One region of the Streptomyces sp. NBC_00273 genome, then DNA from elsewhere that is predicted to be linked to it. Evidence: riboswitches for the same ligand, from Rfam matches in the RefSeq annotation. Region 1 holds a riboswitch; the other holds the start of a gene.
What was found. Region 1 has a riboswitch for cobalamin ahead of OG386_RS07110 (hypothetical protein). Riboswitches for the same ligand answer to the same signal wherever they lie in the genome.
Positions count from the first base shown of each region.

Region 2: another riboswitch for cobalamin. It lies ahead of OG386_RS06305 (CoA-acylating methylmalonate-semialdehyde dehydrogenase); the one in region 1 lies ahead of OG386_RS07110 (hypothetical protein).

Region 1 covers NZ_CP108067.1:1,657,768-1,664,933, reverse strand. Annotated here, with positions in the region: gene OG386_RS07120 (hypothetical protein) at 1-738, opposite strand, end outside; gene OG386_RS07115 (prenyltransferase/squalene oxidase repeat-containing protein) at 738-3,518, opposite strand; cobalamin riboswitch at 3,886-4,018, shown strand; gene OG386_RS07110 (hypothetical protein) at 4,133-5,545, shown strand; gene galE (UDP-glucose 4-epimerase GalE) at 5,691-6,701, shown strand; gene OG386_RS07100 (DUF4430 domain-containing protein) at 6,817-7,166, opposite strand, start outside.
Region 2 covers NZ_CP108067.1:1,475,334-1,482,499, reverse strand. Annotated here, with positions in the region: gene mmsB (3-hydroxyisobutyrate dehydrogenase) at 1-691, opposite strand, end outside; gene OG386_RS06315 (enoyl-CoA hydratase/isomerase family protein) at 688-1,785, opposite strand; gene OG386_RS06310 (acyl-CoA dehydrogenase family protein) at 1,782-2,936, opposite strand; gene OG386_RS06305 (CoA-acylating methylmalonate-semialdehyde dehydrogenase) at 2,933-4,432, opposite strand; cobalamin riboswitch at 4,638-4,808, opposite strand; gene OG386_RS06300 (short-chain fatty acyl-CoA regulator family protein) at 4,909-6,324, opposite strand; gene aceA (isocitrate lyase) at 6,713-7,166, shown strand, end outside.

The DNA.
Region 1 (7,166 bases):
GGAGGGCGTCGGCGCGGCGCTCGTGGCGGGGCTCTCCGGGGTCGTGGTCGGGGGCGAGGGGCTGGGCGGCGGTGTCGTGGGGGAGGGCGCCGCGCTCGGCGGCGGGTTCTCCGGCCTGGGCCCGGTGTTGACGTTCGGCGGCAGCGGGGCCGCCGTGCGGGTGTCCTTCGGCGCGGGCCCGCCGGTGGGCCTGGCGTTCTTGGCGCGCAGCTGGTCGGGGGTGACCGTGGGCTTCCCCTCGGTGCCCTCGACGTTCGTCCCGCCGAAGATCCACAGGTCTACGCTGCCGGGCTTCGGCTTGTAGAGCATGGCACCGAGCTGGCTGTACTCCCAGGTGTTCTGGCCGGGGTTCGCGTGCCAGTACGACCAGTAGGCGGAGGCGGGCGGGGTCAGGACGCAGTCGTCCTGCTGCGGGGTCGGGAACTGCTTGCCGCCCTGGTAACCGCTGTAGCCGATCCGACAGATGAAGGCGGGCCCGTCGTGGCCGGTGCCGGTCGTGGCCCACCCGCCCTGGTTGAGCAGCTCGTAGCCGGTGGTGGGGGTCGTACCGCAGGAGCGGTAGACGGGTCCGCCCCAGCGGCTGAAGTCCACCGCGAGGACGACCCCGGACGAGGTGGTGCACTGCCCCATGGGCTGCGGGACGGCCCCCGCCGGGGCCGCGGTGGCGGCGAAGGCCGCCACCGTCAACCCCAGCGCGGCCGCCGTACGGGCCAGGGCCCGCAGGACGTGCACGCGCATCACGCCCGGCCTCCGGTCGTCTGGTGGTGGCGCCGGCGGCGGCGGGCGACGCGGGTCGTACCCCAGCCGCCGAACACCAGGGCCACGGCCGCGGCGGCGATGCCGGCGACCTGGGTTCCGGTGGAGGCGAGACCGCCGCCCGACCCCGAGCCGCCGCCGGCGGAAGAGGCCGTCTCCCCGCCCGGGGTCACGATGACGGGAACGCCGGTCGTGCCGGTGGGGACGGGCTGCGGGACGGTGCCCGCCAGGCTGCGGGTGAGGGTGGCGAAGGAGATGCCCGTGGCGCCACCGACGGCCTGGGTGGAGGCACGGACGTCGGAACCGGGCTGGCCGCCCTTCGCCACGTCGAATCCGCCGTCGCCGTTCTGCTGGGTGGCCAGGAACTTACGGGCCTTGGCGATCTGCGTGCGGTACTTGGGCGCGTCCAGGGCCATGCCCTGGACGGCGAGGGCGGCGGAGTTGACGGAGTTGCCGGAGGCGCCGGGGAATCCGCCGTCGTCCTTCTGCTGCGCGGCCAGCCAGACCAGCGCCTTGTCCACGGCCGCCTGTGCCTTGGCGTCCGGAAGCAGGTCGAGGGCCATGGCCGCCATGGCGGTGGAGTCGACCTCGGCGCCGCTGGGCGTCCCGATCAGGCTGGGCCAGGCGCCCGAGGGCTCCTGGAGGCTCTCCAAGTACGCGATCGGATCGGCCGCCGCGGCGCTCTCACCCGCGCGGACCTGGGCGATGACGGCGAGGGACTGGGAGAACACGGACGGGGCGTTGGTGTACGCGCCCTTGGCGGCGCAGCTCCGGTCGGGCGCGGTGCTCGGGGCCGGGCAGACGGCCTTGGCGAGGGCGGCGATCAGGTCCTGGCCGCCGAAGGCGCGCGGATCGCGGCCCACCACCTCGGCGAGCAGGGCGGTCTTGCCGAGGGAACCGCCGCCGGCGTGCTTGGTGCCGATCAGGGTCCAGTCGTGGACGCCGCGGCCCTTGCCGTCCTTGCCGCCCTTGTCGAGGAAATCGACGATGTTGCGCAGGACGGAGTCGTTCTCGCCGGTGGCGGCCAGGGCGTAGGCCCCGTCGATGGTCAGACCGTAGTCGGCGAAGCCGCTGCCGGGGGTGTTCTCGTAGTAGCGGCCCTGGATCAGACGGGCGGTGTCGGTGAGGTACGCGGTGCCCTTCTTCAGGTCCGGCCCGTCGCCCGGGGGAGTGGTGGGAGGTGAAGGCGTGGTCGGAGGTGAAGGAGTGGTCGGAGGTGTGGGCGGATCCACCTTCTTGGTGGTCAGCTTCACCAGATCGCTCTTGGCGGCCGCGACGACGGCCGGGGCGGTCGGGTACAACTGCGGGTCGGTCAGCCCCTCTTCGAAGCCGAAGGCCCCGCCGGGCAGCTGCTGCTTGGAGAGCCAGAACAGACCCGCGTCGGCGTAGGGGGTGTCGCCGAGGGCGCGCATGGCCTGGGCCGCCCAGCCGGTGGATGCCGCGTTGCCGGTGGTCATGTAGGCGGCGGCGGGCCAGGCGCCGGTGGGCAGCTGGGACTTCCGCAGGTGGGCGCGGGCCTTCTCGACGACGGCGTCGTGGCCGCCGGCCCGCTTGAGGGCCAGGGCGATCAGTGCTGTGGCGTTCGCGTCGCTGTCGCACCATCCGCCGGAGCGGATGAGGATGCTGGTGAACCCGCCGTCCTCGCACTGGAGGGCGGTCAGCCGCTTCACGGCGTCGGCCGGAGGCGTCACGCCGCCGTTCAGCAGGGCGATGACGGCCATGGCCTGGGCATCGGACTGGCCGGTGGTGCGGAAGTCGCCCTTGGTGAGGCAGCCCTCGATCGTCTCGCCGTCGCCGATGTCCCTCGGGCAGACGTACCTGACCAGGTCGCCGAGCAGGTCGTGCCCGCCGAAGGCGCGGGGATCCTTCCCGGTGGCCTCGGCGACCAGCGCGAGTCGTGCGGCGGCGGTCGCGTCGGGGATCCCGGCCTTGCCGGCCGGGTAGGCGTACGCGTCCGTGTGCGCGGGTGCGGCCAGGAAGTCGGCGGCCTTGCGGGCCGCGGCGCTCTTGGGATCGGCGCCGGCCAGGGCGTACACGGCCTCCGTGGTGAGCAGGTAGTTCGGGGTGGTGGCGCCCTCGTCGACGACCCGCTCGCCGTCGGTCAGCTTCCCGGTGATCCAGCGGGTGGCGGCGGGTACGTCGACGGTGCCCGGCGGCACGGGGGGCGGGCCCGTCGGGTCCGGGTCGGGCGTGCCGCCCGCGGCGCGCACGTCGTCGGGGGAGAAGGCGGGCTTGCCCGAGGTGCCACCGATGTCCGTGCTGCCGAACACCCAGGCGTCCACGTCACCGGCCTTCGGGATCCGGGCCATCGCGCCGAGCGAGCTGTAGGTCCAGGTCTTCTGGCCGGGGGACGCGGTCCAGTACGACCAGTACGCGGTCGCCTGCGGGGTCAGGACGCAGGGCTCCTTGTCCGCAGTGGGGTACTGGGTACCGGAGTTGAAGGATCCGCTGCCGATGCGGCAGATGAAGGCGGGGCCGTCGTGTTGGGTGCCCTCCGTGGTGAAACCGCCGGCGTGGAGCAACTCGTAGCCCGTGGTCGGGGTGGTGTCGCAGCCCCGTTCGACCTTCCCGCCGAACGGCCCGAAGTCGACGGCGACGATGGCGCCGGTGGTGGCCGTGCACCCCTCGATCGGGTCGGCCGCCGCGGACGTCGTACCGGTGACGAAGGCCACGCTCGTGCCGAAGGTCAGCAGCGCCGCCGACAGCAGCGACACCAGCCTCTTCCGCCCCGTGCGTCGCTCTGCTTGCTCTGCGGTCCCCACCACGGCCCCTCGTGTCGGCCGGGCGGACCAGTGCGTGGCACAGGGCTTCTCGTACCCGCACGGGCACGGCACGGGGCGCAGGGCGCCGGGCGCGGCGCAGAACGCAGGGCGCGGAAGAAGCCTTCGAACCACGCCGTAGTCCGCGACGGCGTTTCTCGCTGCAAAAACCAGGCTCCAGGCATTCCGGCTCGCCCGGTGGGACCGGGCCTACGGTTGCGGGTCAGCGCCGGATTCCGACCGGCTTCCCCTGGAGCTGAGTGCTTATCAGTCGGAGTGGAACACGCCGATAAAGACAGCGTCAAGGTGGCCTCCGTCTCATGGGACACGCCCCGGACGGCTCCGTCGGACCGCTCCCGACTGGCTGGCGGACCCTTGATCACTCGGGTAGCGTCCAGGGCTGCCAGATGGGGGAATCCGGTGGGAAGCCGGAGCTGACGCGCAGCGGTGTGGGACGGCGGGGGCCGTCTCCGAGCCCGAATGCCCATGCGGCGATGCAGTACAGGAAGCCGTACCACGCGTTCCGGACGGCGGCCCTCCGGCATGCCCGGCCGTGCGTCCGTACGGTGGCAGGGGCGCCGGGAGCGGTCGGCGTCCGCCGATTCCAGGAGCAGGCCATGTCCCGTCCCCGCACCTCCCGCGGCCTCGCGCTCGCGGCGCCCGCCGCGCTCGGTGCCCTCGCCCTCACCGCGCTGCCCGCGTTCGCGACCTCGTCGCCCGCACAGATCGCCACCTCCAAGACCAACGGCGTCGCTTACCTCAAGTCCCTCCAGGCGGCGGACGGTTCGTACGCCGGTGCGGGCCTCTCCAACGAGTGGGCCTTCAGCGCCTTCGCCGCGACCGGTACGGCCGTCGTGGACGTCTACCCCGGTGGTGACACGACGAAGAACGCCCGCACCGTCTACCGCAACCTGCTCTCGACGGCGGCCTGGCCGTCGGCCTCCCCGGTGGTCACCGACTACGAGCGCGGCACCCTGAACGCGTACGCCGCCGGCATCGACCCGGCCCGCGTCTCCGCCTCCCGCAACCTTGTGGCGAACGTCTACTCCTACTGGCAGACGGCGGAGACGGGCTACTTCGGCTCCTCCGGAAACTTCAACGGCACGGTGTTCGCGGCCCTTTCGCTCGGCGGCGCCAAGACGCAGGCCGGCGGCGCCCGCATTCCGCAGGCGCTGACCGATTCGATCGTCACCCGGATCCGCGCCAACCAGCACGTGGACGGCGGCTGGACCTACCAGAAGGCCGAGGGCAACCCGACCGTCCTCAACTCCGCGAGCGACGTCGACATGACCGGCGCGGCCATGGCGGCCCTCTGCGTCTCCGGCGTCCCCAACACCGACACGGACGTCGTCCAGGCGAAGAACTTCCTCAAGAGCACGCTGGTCCCCTCCACCGGCGCCTTCAACTCCCTCTACGGGGTCAACACCAGCTCCAACGGCTGGGGCGTCGCGGGCCTGAACGCCTGCGGCTTCAACCCGCAGACCGGTGACTTCCTCACGGTCACCGGGAAGACCCCGATCGACTTCCTGATAGCCAACCAGTACAACCCGGCGGGCGGCTTCAAGTACAAGCCCTCCGACACCGTCCCCTCCGCCTACTCCTCCATCGACGCCCTGCGTGCCGTCGCGGGCGGTGGCTTCACCACGGCCCCGCCCGTCCCGGTCACCCCCGGCGCCCCGCAGTGGGTCGCCCAGTCCACCTTCACCGCCGGTACGGCCACCAAGCTGGCGCTGACCGTCGACGACGGCGCCGGCAACCTCAAGGCCTGCTCGGTGGCCTTCACCCCGACCGGCACGACGACCACCCTCGGCGACGTCCTGAACGCGGCCACCACCGGGGCGACTCCGGCCGGTTGCGTCACGAGCGTGACCCCCTCGTCGGGCACGGGCACCGTCACGGCCGTCAACGGCAAGGCCAACAGCGGCTCCAACACCTGGAAGGTCAGCGTCGACGGCTCCGCGTTCGCCGGCGCGGTCCGCAACAAGGTCATCAACGTGGGCGACACCATCGCCCTGCGCTGGGGCGCCTGACCACCGAATGCCGGTGGGGCTGCGGACCTGCGGGCCCGCAGCCCGTCCCGGGCCCGCGCGTCGGGGCGCTCCGCCGGGGGCCGCGGGACAACCCGTAGGCTCTGGCGGATCAGCAGTGTCCGATACGAAGTGGGTGGGATTGCGCATGAAGGTTCTGATCGCCGGCGGTGCCGGATTCATCGGCAGCACGGTGGCGTCGGCCTGCTCGGACGCCGGGATCACTCCGGTGATCCTCGACAACCTCGTCACCGGAAGGCGCGAATTCGCCCGGGGCAAGGCCTTCTACGAAGGTGACATCGCGGACGGGGCGCTGATCGACCGGGTCTTCGAGGAACACCCCGACATCGAAGCCGTGGTCCACTGCGCCGCGCTCATCGTCGTGCCCGACTCCGTCGGTGACCCGGTGGGCTACTACCGGGCCAACGTGGCCAAGAGCCTGGAGTTCGTCGCCCACCTGCTGCGCAACGGCTGTAGCCGCATGATCTTCAGCTCCTCGGCCTCGATCTACCGGGAGGGCGACGACCTGACCGTGGACGAGAGCTCTCCGATCGACGCGAAGAGCCCCTACGCCCGGACGAAGGCCGTCTGCGAGGCCATGTTCGCCGACATCGCCGCCAGCCAGCCGATCAAGATCCTTTCCCTGCGGTACTTCAACCCGATCGGGGCGGATCCCAAGATGCGTACGGGTCTGCAGCTCCGCCACCCCAGCCACGCCCTCGGCAAGATGATCCAGGCGATGGAGAACGGAAGCGAGTTCTGCGTCACGGGCACGACGTACGGCACGCGGGACGGTTCGGGCATCCGTGACTACGTCCATGTCTGGGACCTGGCGTCCGCGCACGTTGCTGCTCTCACCCGGTTCGACAGCCTGCTGACCGACGAGGACCCCTCCCTGGCGATCAACCTCGGCACGGGCACCGGGACGACCGTCAAGGAGCTCGTCGAGGCCTTCAACTCCGTGGCCGACACGCCGATCTCCGCGATCGAGACCGATGCGCGCCCGGGCGACGTCGTGGGCGCCTACACCCGCAGCGACCGTGCAGAACGCCTCCTGGGCTGGCGGGCCGAGTACTCGATCGTCGACGGCATCCGCCATTCGCTGCAATGGGCGACCGTCCGCGACACCCTTCTCGCGGACTCCGGGCAGTCCCGGTAGCGCTCGGTCAGGATGCTCGACGCGGAGCGTGTCCCGCCGGTGCCGTACCGGTGCCGTACCGGCCGCCGGTCGGGCCGGTACGGCACCGCCCGGCCCGCGGCCGGGCCGTACCCGGCTAGAAGGACGTCCAGGTGAAGGAGACCCGGTCGCCGGCGTTGAGCTTGAACTGGCAGCCGCCGACCGGGGTCGGGGTGCCGTTGACGGCGATGCTCCAGTAGGCGGAGCCGCCGCCGCTGACGTTCTTTATGGTGTCGACGGAGAAGTCGTCGAACGACGCGTACCAGGTGCCGTCCCAGGTGAAGCCCTTCTTGTGGGCGGCGTCGTCGAGGGCGGCCGTCGGGGTGGGGACCTTCGACGGGTTGGCGCCGCCGTTGGTGCCGTCGCACTTGTGGGTGCCACCGGTCGCGGTGGTGACGTCGTGGCCCTTGGTCTTGACCTTGCCCTTGAACAGCAGCCCGTCGGGTC
Region 2 (7,166 bases), 180 kb from region 1:
CGGGGCTGCCCGGAACCGGTCCCGGCACGGGGCAGTTGACGGTGAGGGCCCAGCACTGGCCGGAGGCGGTGGAGGCCACGTCGTAGAGGGCCTGGTGGTCCAGGCCGAGGCTCTCCGCGAGGACGAAGGCCTCGCTCACCCCGATCATCGAGACGGCGAGGATCATGTTGTTGCAGATCTTGGCGGCCTGTCCGGCGCCCGCCGTCCCGCAGTGCACGGCCTTCTTGCCCATCGCGTCGAGCAGCGGTGCGGCCGCCGCGAACTCCTCGGCGCCGCCGCCCGCCATGAAGGTGAGGCTCGCCGCCTGCGCGCCGACCACCCCGCCCGAGACGGGCGCGTCGAGGGACCGGTGACCGGCCGCCCCGGCGGCCTCGTGAGCCGCCCGCGCGTCGGCCACGTCGATGGTCGAGCAGTCGACGAAGAGGGTGCCGGGCCGCGCGGCGGCCAGCAGCCCGCCCTCCCCGTACAGGGCGAGGACGTGCCCGCCCGCCGGCAGCATGGTGATCACCACGTCGGCCCCGGCGGCCGCCGCGGCGGCCGACACCGCCGGCTCCACCCCCGTCTCGGCGGCGGTGGCCAGCAACTCCGGCACCAGGTCGAAGCCGAGGACGCGGTGTCCGGCCTTCACCAGGTTGGCCGCCATCGGGCCACCCATGTGGCCCAGTCCGACGAACGCCACGGTCCTGCTCACCAGGGCACCTCCTGAGTCGAATCCGTGCGGGTCAGCCCCAGCTCGCGCGCTCCGAGCGGGGCGAAGTACCGTTCCACGTCCGCCGGAACCACGTCGGCCAGGGCGGGTGGCGACCACCGCGGGCTGCGGTCCTTGTCGATGACCTGCGCGCGGATCCCCTCCACCAGATCGGGGGAGGACAGCGCCGCGCAGGAGATCCGGTACTCCTGCTCCAGAGCCCGCTCCAGCGGGCCGAGTCCGCGCACCCGGCGCAGGGCGGCCAGGGTCACCTTCAGCGCCGTGGGCGACTTGGCCCGCAGGGTGGCGGCGGCCTCCTTCGCCGCCGGGGCGCCGCTGTCGAGCAGGCGCTCCACGATGTCCTCCACGGTGTCCGCCGCGTAGCAGTGGTCGATCCACTCGCGGTCACCGTCGAGCGTGCCAGCGGGCGCCGGACCGACGTACCGTTCCAGCACTTCGTGTACGGAGGCCCGTGCCAGGTCCGCGGCCAGCCGCGGCAGCAGCTCCGAGGACACGAAGTGATCGGCGAGCCCGCAGCGCAGTGCGTCCGCCGCCCCGACCGGCGCCCCCGTCAGGGCCAGGTGGGTGCCCAGTTCTCCGGGCGCCAGCGCCAGCAGGTACGTGCCGCCGACGTCGGGGACGAAGCCGATGCCCGTCTCGGGCATGGCCACGCGGGAGCGTTCGGTGACGATCCGTACGGTGCCGTGGGCCGAGATCCCGACGCCGCCGCCCATGACGATGCCGTCCATGAGGGCGACGTACGGCTTGGGGTAGCGGGCGATGCGGGCGTTGAGCCGGTACTCGTCGCGCCAGAAGTCGGCCGAGGCGGTGCCGCCCGTGCGGGCGTCCTCGTAGATCGCGCGGATGTCACCGCCCGCGCACAGGCCGCGCCCACCGGCGCCCTCGATGACGACGGCCGCGACATCAGGGTCCTGTTGCCAGCCGGCGAGCGCCTCGTCGATGCGCAGCACCATGGAGTGGGTGAGGGCGTTGAGCGCCTTGGGGCGGTTGAGGGTGATGTAGCCGGTGTGGCCCTCGGCCCGCAGGAGCACGTGGTCCTGGTCACGGTCGTGGTCCCCGGGGTTTGCGTGGTTCATCGCAGGGCCTCCGTGAGCCCGCGGGCGACGATGATGCGCATGACCTCGTTGGTGCCTTCCAGGATCTGGTGGACCCGAAGGTCGCGGACGATCTTCTCGATGCCGTACTCGCTCAAATAGCCGTATCCCCCGTGGAGTTGGAGGGCCCGGTCGGCGACCGCGTAGCCGGTGTCCGTGGCGAACCGCTTGGCCATCGCGCACAGCTGCGGGGCCAGCGGATCGCCCCGGTCCAGCGCGTCGGCGGCCTGGCGGACCAGGGCGCGGGCCGCGGCCAGTTCGGTGGCCATGTCCGCGAGCCGGAACTGCAGGGCCTGGGCGTCCAGCAGCCGGGCCCCGAAGGCCTCCCGGTCGGCCAGGTGCGCGAGGCTGCGGTCCAGCGCGCTCTGCGCACCGCCCAGCGAGCAGGCCGCGATGCCGAGGCGGCCGCCGTTGAGGCCGTTCATGGCGATGCGGAAGCCGTCGCCCTCGGCGCCGAGCCGCCGATCGGCTGGGATGCGGACCCCGTCCAGGACCACCTGGCGGGTGGGCTGGGCGTTCCAGCCCATCTTGCGCTCGTTCGGACCGAAGGAGACCCCGGCATCCGCGCGTTCGACGACGAACGCGGAGATGCCGCCCGGGCCCTCCCCGCCGGTGCGGGCCATGACGACGTAGACCTCGGAGGCGCCGGCGCCGGAGATGAACTGCTTGACCCCGGTCAGTACGTAGCCGTCGTCCGTGCGCTCGGCCCGGGTGCGCAGCTGGGCCGCGTCGGATCCGGCGCCGGGTTCGGTCAGGCAGTAGCTGCCCAGCGACCGGGCGGAGCACAGGTCGGGGAGCCAGCGCGCCCGCTGGTCCGCGTCCCCGTACCGGTCGATCATCCAGGCGACCATGTTGTGGATGGAGAGGTATCCGGCGATGGAGGGGCAACCGGTGGCGAGGGTCTCGAAGACGAGGACGCCGTCGCTGCGGCTGAGGCCGGAACCGCCGTGCCCCTCGCGGACGTAGACGCCGCCGAGCCCGAGGTCCGCCGCCTTGCGGATCACGTCCAGCGGGAAGTGCTTGTCCTGGTCCCAGGTGACGGCGTACGGGCCGAGCTGCTCCTGGGCGAAGTCGAGGGTGACCTCGGCGAGGGCGAGCTGATCGGGGCTGAGGGTGAGGGTCACCGGGCTCATCCCATCGTCGGGATGGTGAAGCTCGCGCCCTCCTTGGCCCCGGAGGGCCAGCGCGAGGTGACGGTCTTGGTACGGGTGTAGAAGCGGATCGAGTCGGGGCCGTGCTGGTTCAGGTCGCCGAAGCCGGACCGCTTCCAGCCGCCGAAGGTGTGGTACGCCACGGGGACGGGGATCGGCACGTTGACGCCGACCATGCCGGCGCCCACCCGGCGGGTGAAGTCGCGCGCGGTGTCGCCGTCGCGCGTGAAGATCGCGACGCCGTTGCCGTACGGGTGCTCGGTGGGCAGGCGCAGGGCCTCCTCGTAGTCGGCGGCCCGTACGACGGACAGCACCGGGCCGAAGATCTCCTCGCGGTAGATCCGCATCTGCGGGGTCACGCGGTCGAAGAGGGTGGCTCCGGCGAAGAAGCCGTCCTCGTGTCCCGGCAGGGCGAACCCGCGCCCGTCCACGACGAGTTCGGCGCCCTCGGTGGCTCCGATGCCGACGTAGCGGTTCACCCGGTCGAGGGCGTCCCGGCTCACCAGCGGACCGAAGTCGGCCTCGGGGTCGTCGGAGCGACCCACGCGCAGGGTGGCGATGCGCTCCGCCAACTTGGCCACCAGGGCGTTCGCGGTCTCCTCGCCGACGGGGACGGCGACGGCGATGGCCATGCAGCGCTCGCCCGCGGAGCCGTAGCCGGCGCCGATGAGGGCCTCCACGGCCTGGTCGAGATCGGCGTCGGGCATCACGATCATGTGGTTCTTGGCGCCGCCGAAGCACTGGGCGCGCTTGCCGTGGGCCGCGGCGGTGGCGTAGATGTGCGCGGCGATCGGGGTGGAACCGACGAAGCCGAGGGCCTGCACGCGCGGGTCTTCGAGGAGGGTGTCGACGGCTTCCTTGCCGCCGTTGACCACGTTGAGCACGCCGGGCGGCAGACCGGCCTCCAGGAACAGCTCGGCGAGGCGCAGCGGTACGGAGGGGGCGCGCTCGGAGGGCTTCAGGATGAAGGAGTTGCCGCAGGCCAGGGCGGGTGCGGCCTGCCACAGGGGGATCATCGCGGGGAAGTTGAAGGGGGTGATCCCGGCGACCACGCCCAGCGGTGAGCGCAGGGAGTACACGTCGATCCCGGTGCCCGCGTTGTCGGTGAACTCGCCCTTCAGCAAGTGCGGGACGCCGGCGGCGAACTCGACCACCTCCAGGCCGCGTTGCAGGTCGCCGTGGGCGTCGGCGACGGTCTTGCCGTGCTCGGAGGACAACAGCCGGGCGAGCGAGTCCCGTTCGCCCTCGACCAGCTGGAGGAAGCGCAGCAGTACGCGCGAGCGGCGCTGCGGGTTCCACTGCCCCCAGTCGGCCTGTGCCTCCTCTGCGTTCGCGACGGCGGCCTCGGTGTCGGCCCGCCCCGCGAGCGGGACCCGGGCCTGGACGGCACCGGTGTTGGGGTCGTACACGTCGGTGAAGAGACCGGAGGATCCGGTGGTGTGCTTGCCGCCGATGAAATGGGTGAGTTCGCGGACCATGGGTGCCTGCTCTCGTCAGGTTGGATCCGGGGATGGCACGGCCGACCGGCGGACGGCACCCGATCGGGTGCGCCGCTGGGGAAGGTCGTGGGACGGGGTCGAAAGGGACGACCTACGAGCGCGCGAACGTGTGCGTGCGCTCCGCCGGATTACCAGGGTCGTGGGTACAAACCGGTGCCATGCGTGTCTGCTCCATCCTCGTGGACAACACGGAACATCCGCGGCCGGTATCCTGACTCCCGGATCCCCGCGTGCCGCCCGCCTTCCCGACAGACCTCGTCAGTGGCGTGTGGATGGCAGCACACTCCCCGGTCACAGTGGCGGGACCGTGCCGGTTTCTCACCGGCTTCCCTGCACCGCGGACCTTGTGCCACGAACATATAGTTGGACGTCCTAGTAAGTCCAGAGCCGCCACCGCGCGCCTTCCGTCCGGCCCCGCCGGCCGCGCCCTCCGCGGCCCGCGGCCTGACGTCCGCTCAGTCCCGTGCGGTGACCGGGTTCCTGGTCACCGGGTACGGGACGAAGGTGCTGCTGTTCTCGTCGACGGCCAGCGCCCGCCCGAGCGGCGGTACGGCCCGCTGCGGACAGTCGAGGCGTTCGCAGAGGCGGCAGCCCATGCCGATGGGGGTGGCGGCCGCCGTGTTGTCGAGGGCGAGCCCGTCGGCGTACACCAGCCGTGAGGCGTGCCGGATCTCGCAGCCGAGCCCGATCGCGAAGGTCTTGCCGGGCTCGCCCCAGCCTCCGCGGTGGCGGGTGACGGCCCGGGCGGTCCACAGGTACCGCTGCCCGTCGGGCATGGCGGCCACCTGGACGTGGATGCGGCCGGGCGCGGCGAAGGCCTCGTACACGTTCCACAGCGGGCAGGTGCCGCCCGCGCGGGAGAAGTGGAATCCGGTCGCCGACTGCCGCTTCGACATGTTCCCGGCCCGGTCCACCCGGACGAAGGAGAAGGGCACCCCGCGCAGCCTGGGCCGTTGCAGGGTGCTGAGGCGGTGGCAGACCGTCTCGTAGCCGATCCCGAAGTGGTCGGTGAGTCGCTCGATGTCGTAGCGGAACTCCTCGGCGGCCGAATGGAAGGCGCGGTACGGGAGGATGAGCGCGCCCGCGAAGTGGTTGGCGATGCCGATCCGCGCGAGGGCGTGGACGGGGGTGCCGGGCGGGAAGTCCTCGGCGGCCAGCCGGTCCAGCTCGGCCCCGTACTCGATCAGCGCCAGCTGCGTGGCCATCCGGAACGCCTGCTGTCCCGGCCGGAGCCGGTTCGACAGGTGCAGTACCCGGGCGGCGGGGTCGTAGTGGTGCAGCCGGTCGGAGTCCGTGGCCGTCCGGATCCCGTGCCGGTCGCCGAGCCGGCGGGTCAGTGCGCGGATGACGTCCCCCGGGCGGATGCCGATCTCGGCGGCGAGGTCTTCGGCGGCCACGTCGGTGTCGTGGAGGTAGTTCTGCCGGCGGTAGAAGAACTCGCGGATCTCCTCGTGGGGCGAGCGCGGGCTGTCGGTGGCCACGTCCCGGCCGTCGGCGGCGTGGGCGAGGCGCTCGGTCAGGAGCTGGCTGCGCCGGCCCAGGTCCAGCAGCACCGAGGCGACCGCGGGCATGCGGGTGGCCAGTTCGGCCAGGTCGGAGGGGGAGACGCGGGCCTGCGCCACCTCGTTCGCGAGCGCCTCGCGCAGGTCGGCGACCAGTCGGCTGGTGTCGCGTTCGGAGAAGAAGCCCGGATCGACGCCGAAGGCCTCGGTGAGCCGCAGCAGGACCGGAACGGTGAGCGGCCGGGAGTCGTGCTCCATCTGGTTGAGGTAGCTGGGGGAGATGGCGAGCACCCGGGCCAGGTCGGCCTGGGTCATCCGCCGCTCCTCGCGCAGCCGCCGCAGCCGCGCTCCCGCGTACGTCTTGCTCACCGCACTCCCTCACCGTCTGCCGGGCCGGACACGCGCCGCCAGGATACGGCGATCTTCGCGACCGATGGTCTTCGCAACCTTGGCAATTCCGGGGCCGAAGATTCGCAGACCTTGGCAGATGTACGTCCTTGATGGCACTCGGTGTCAGTGTCAGAGTCGGTGCTGCGGCCCGCCGGACACGGTGGCCGGGACGAACCGACTGGCCCGATTCACGCCCTGATTTCGGCCGTCCAGACAGTTCGCCCCGGCGGCTCGGCAGCATTGCTCAGCTTCGGCCCATGGCCGGGTTCGGCGGCCGCATCTCCCTACCAGGCACAGAGTGCCAACGCATCGGGTCCACGGCCCGGCCCATTGGCAAGACAAGCGACGGATGGAAACGGTGACGGTCATGGCAGAGGCGAACACGACGGCGGCGGCCGAGCAGCTCAAGCAGCGGTGGGCCGACGACCCCCGCTGGGCGGGCATCGAGCGCACCTACACGGCCGAGGACGTGGTGCGGCTCTCGGGCAGCGTCCGCGAGGAGCACACCCTGGCCCGGCGCGGTGCCGAGCGGCTGTGGCGACAGCTCCACGAGCAGGACTACATCCACGCCCTCGGCGCGCTCACCGGCGGCCAGGCGGTCCAGCAGGTGCGCGCCGGACTCCAAGCGATCTACCTCTCCGGCTGGCAGGTGGCCGCCGACGCGAACCAGGCCGGGCACACCTACCCGGACCAGAGCCTGTACCCGGTCAACTCGGTCCCGCAGGTGGTGCGCAGGATCAACAACGCGCTGCTGCGCGCCGACCAGATCGCCACCGCCGAGGGCGGCACCGACACGACGGACTGGCTCGCGCCGATCGTCG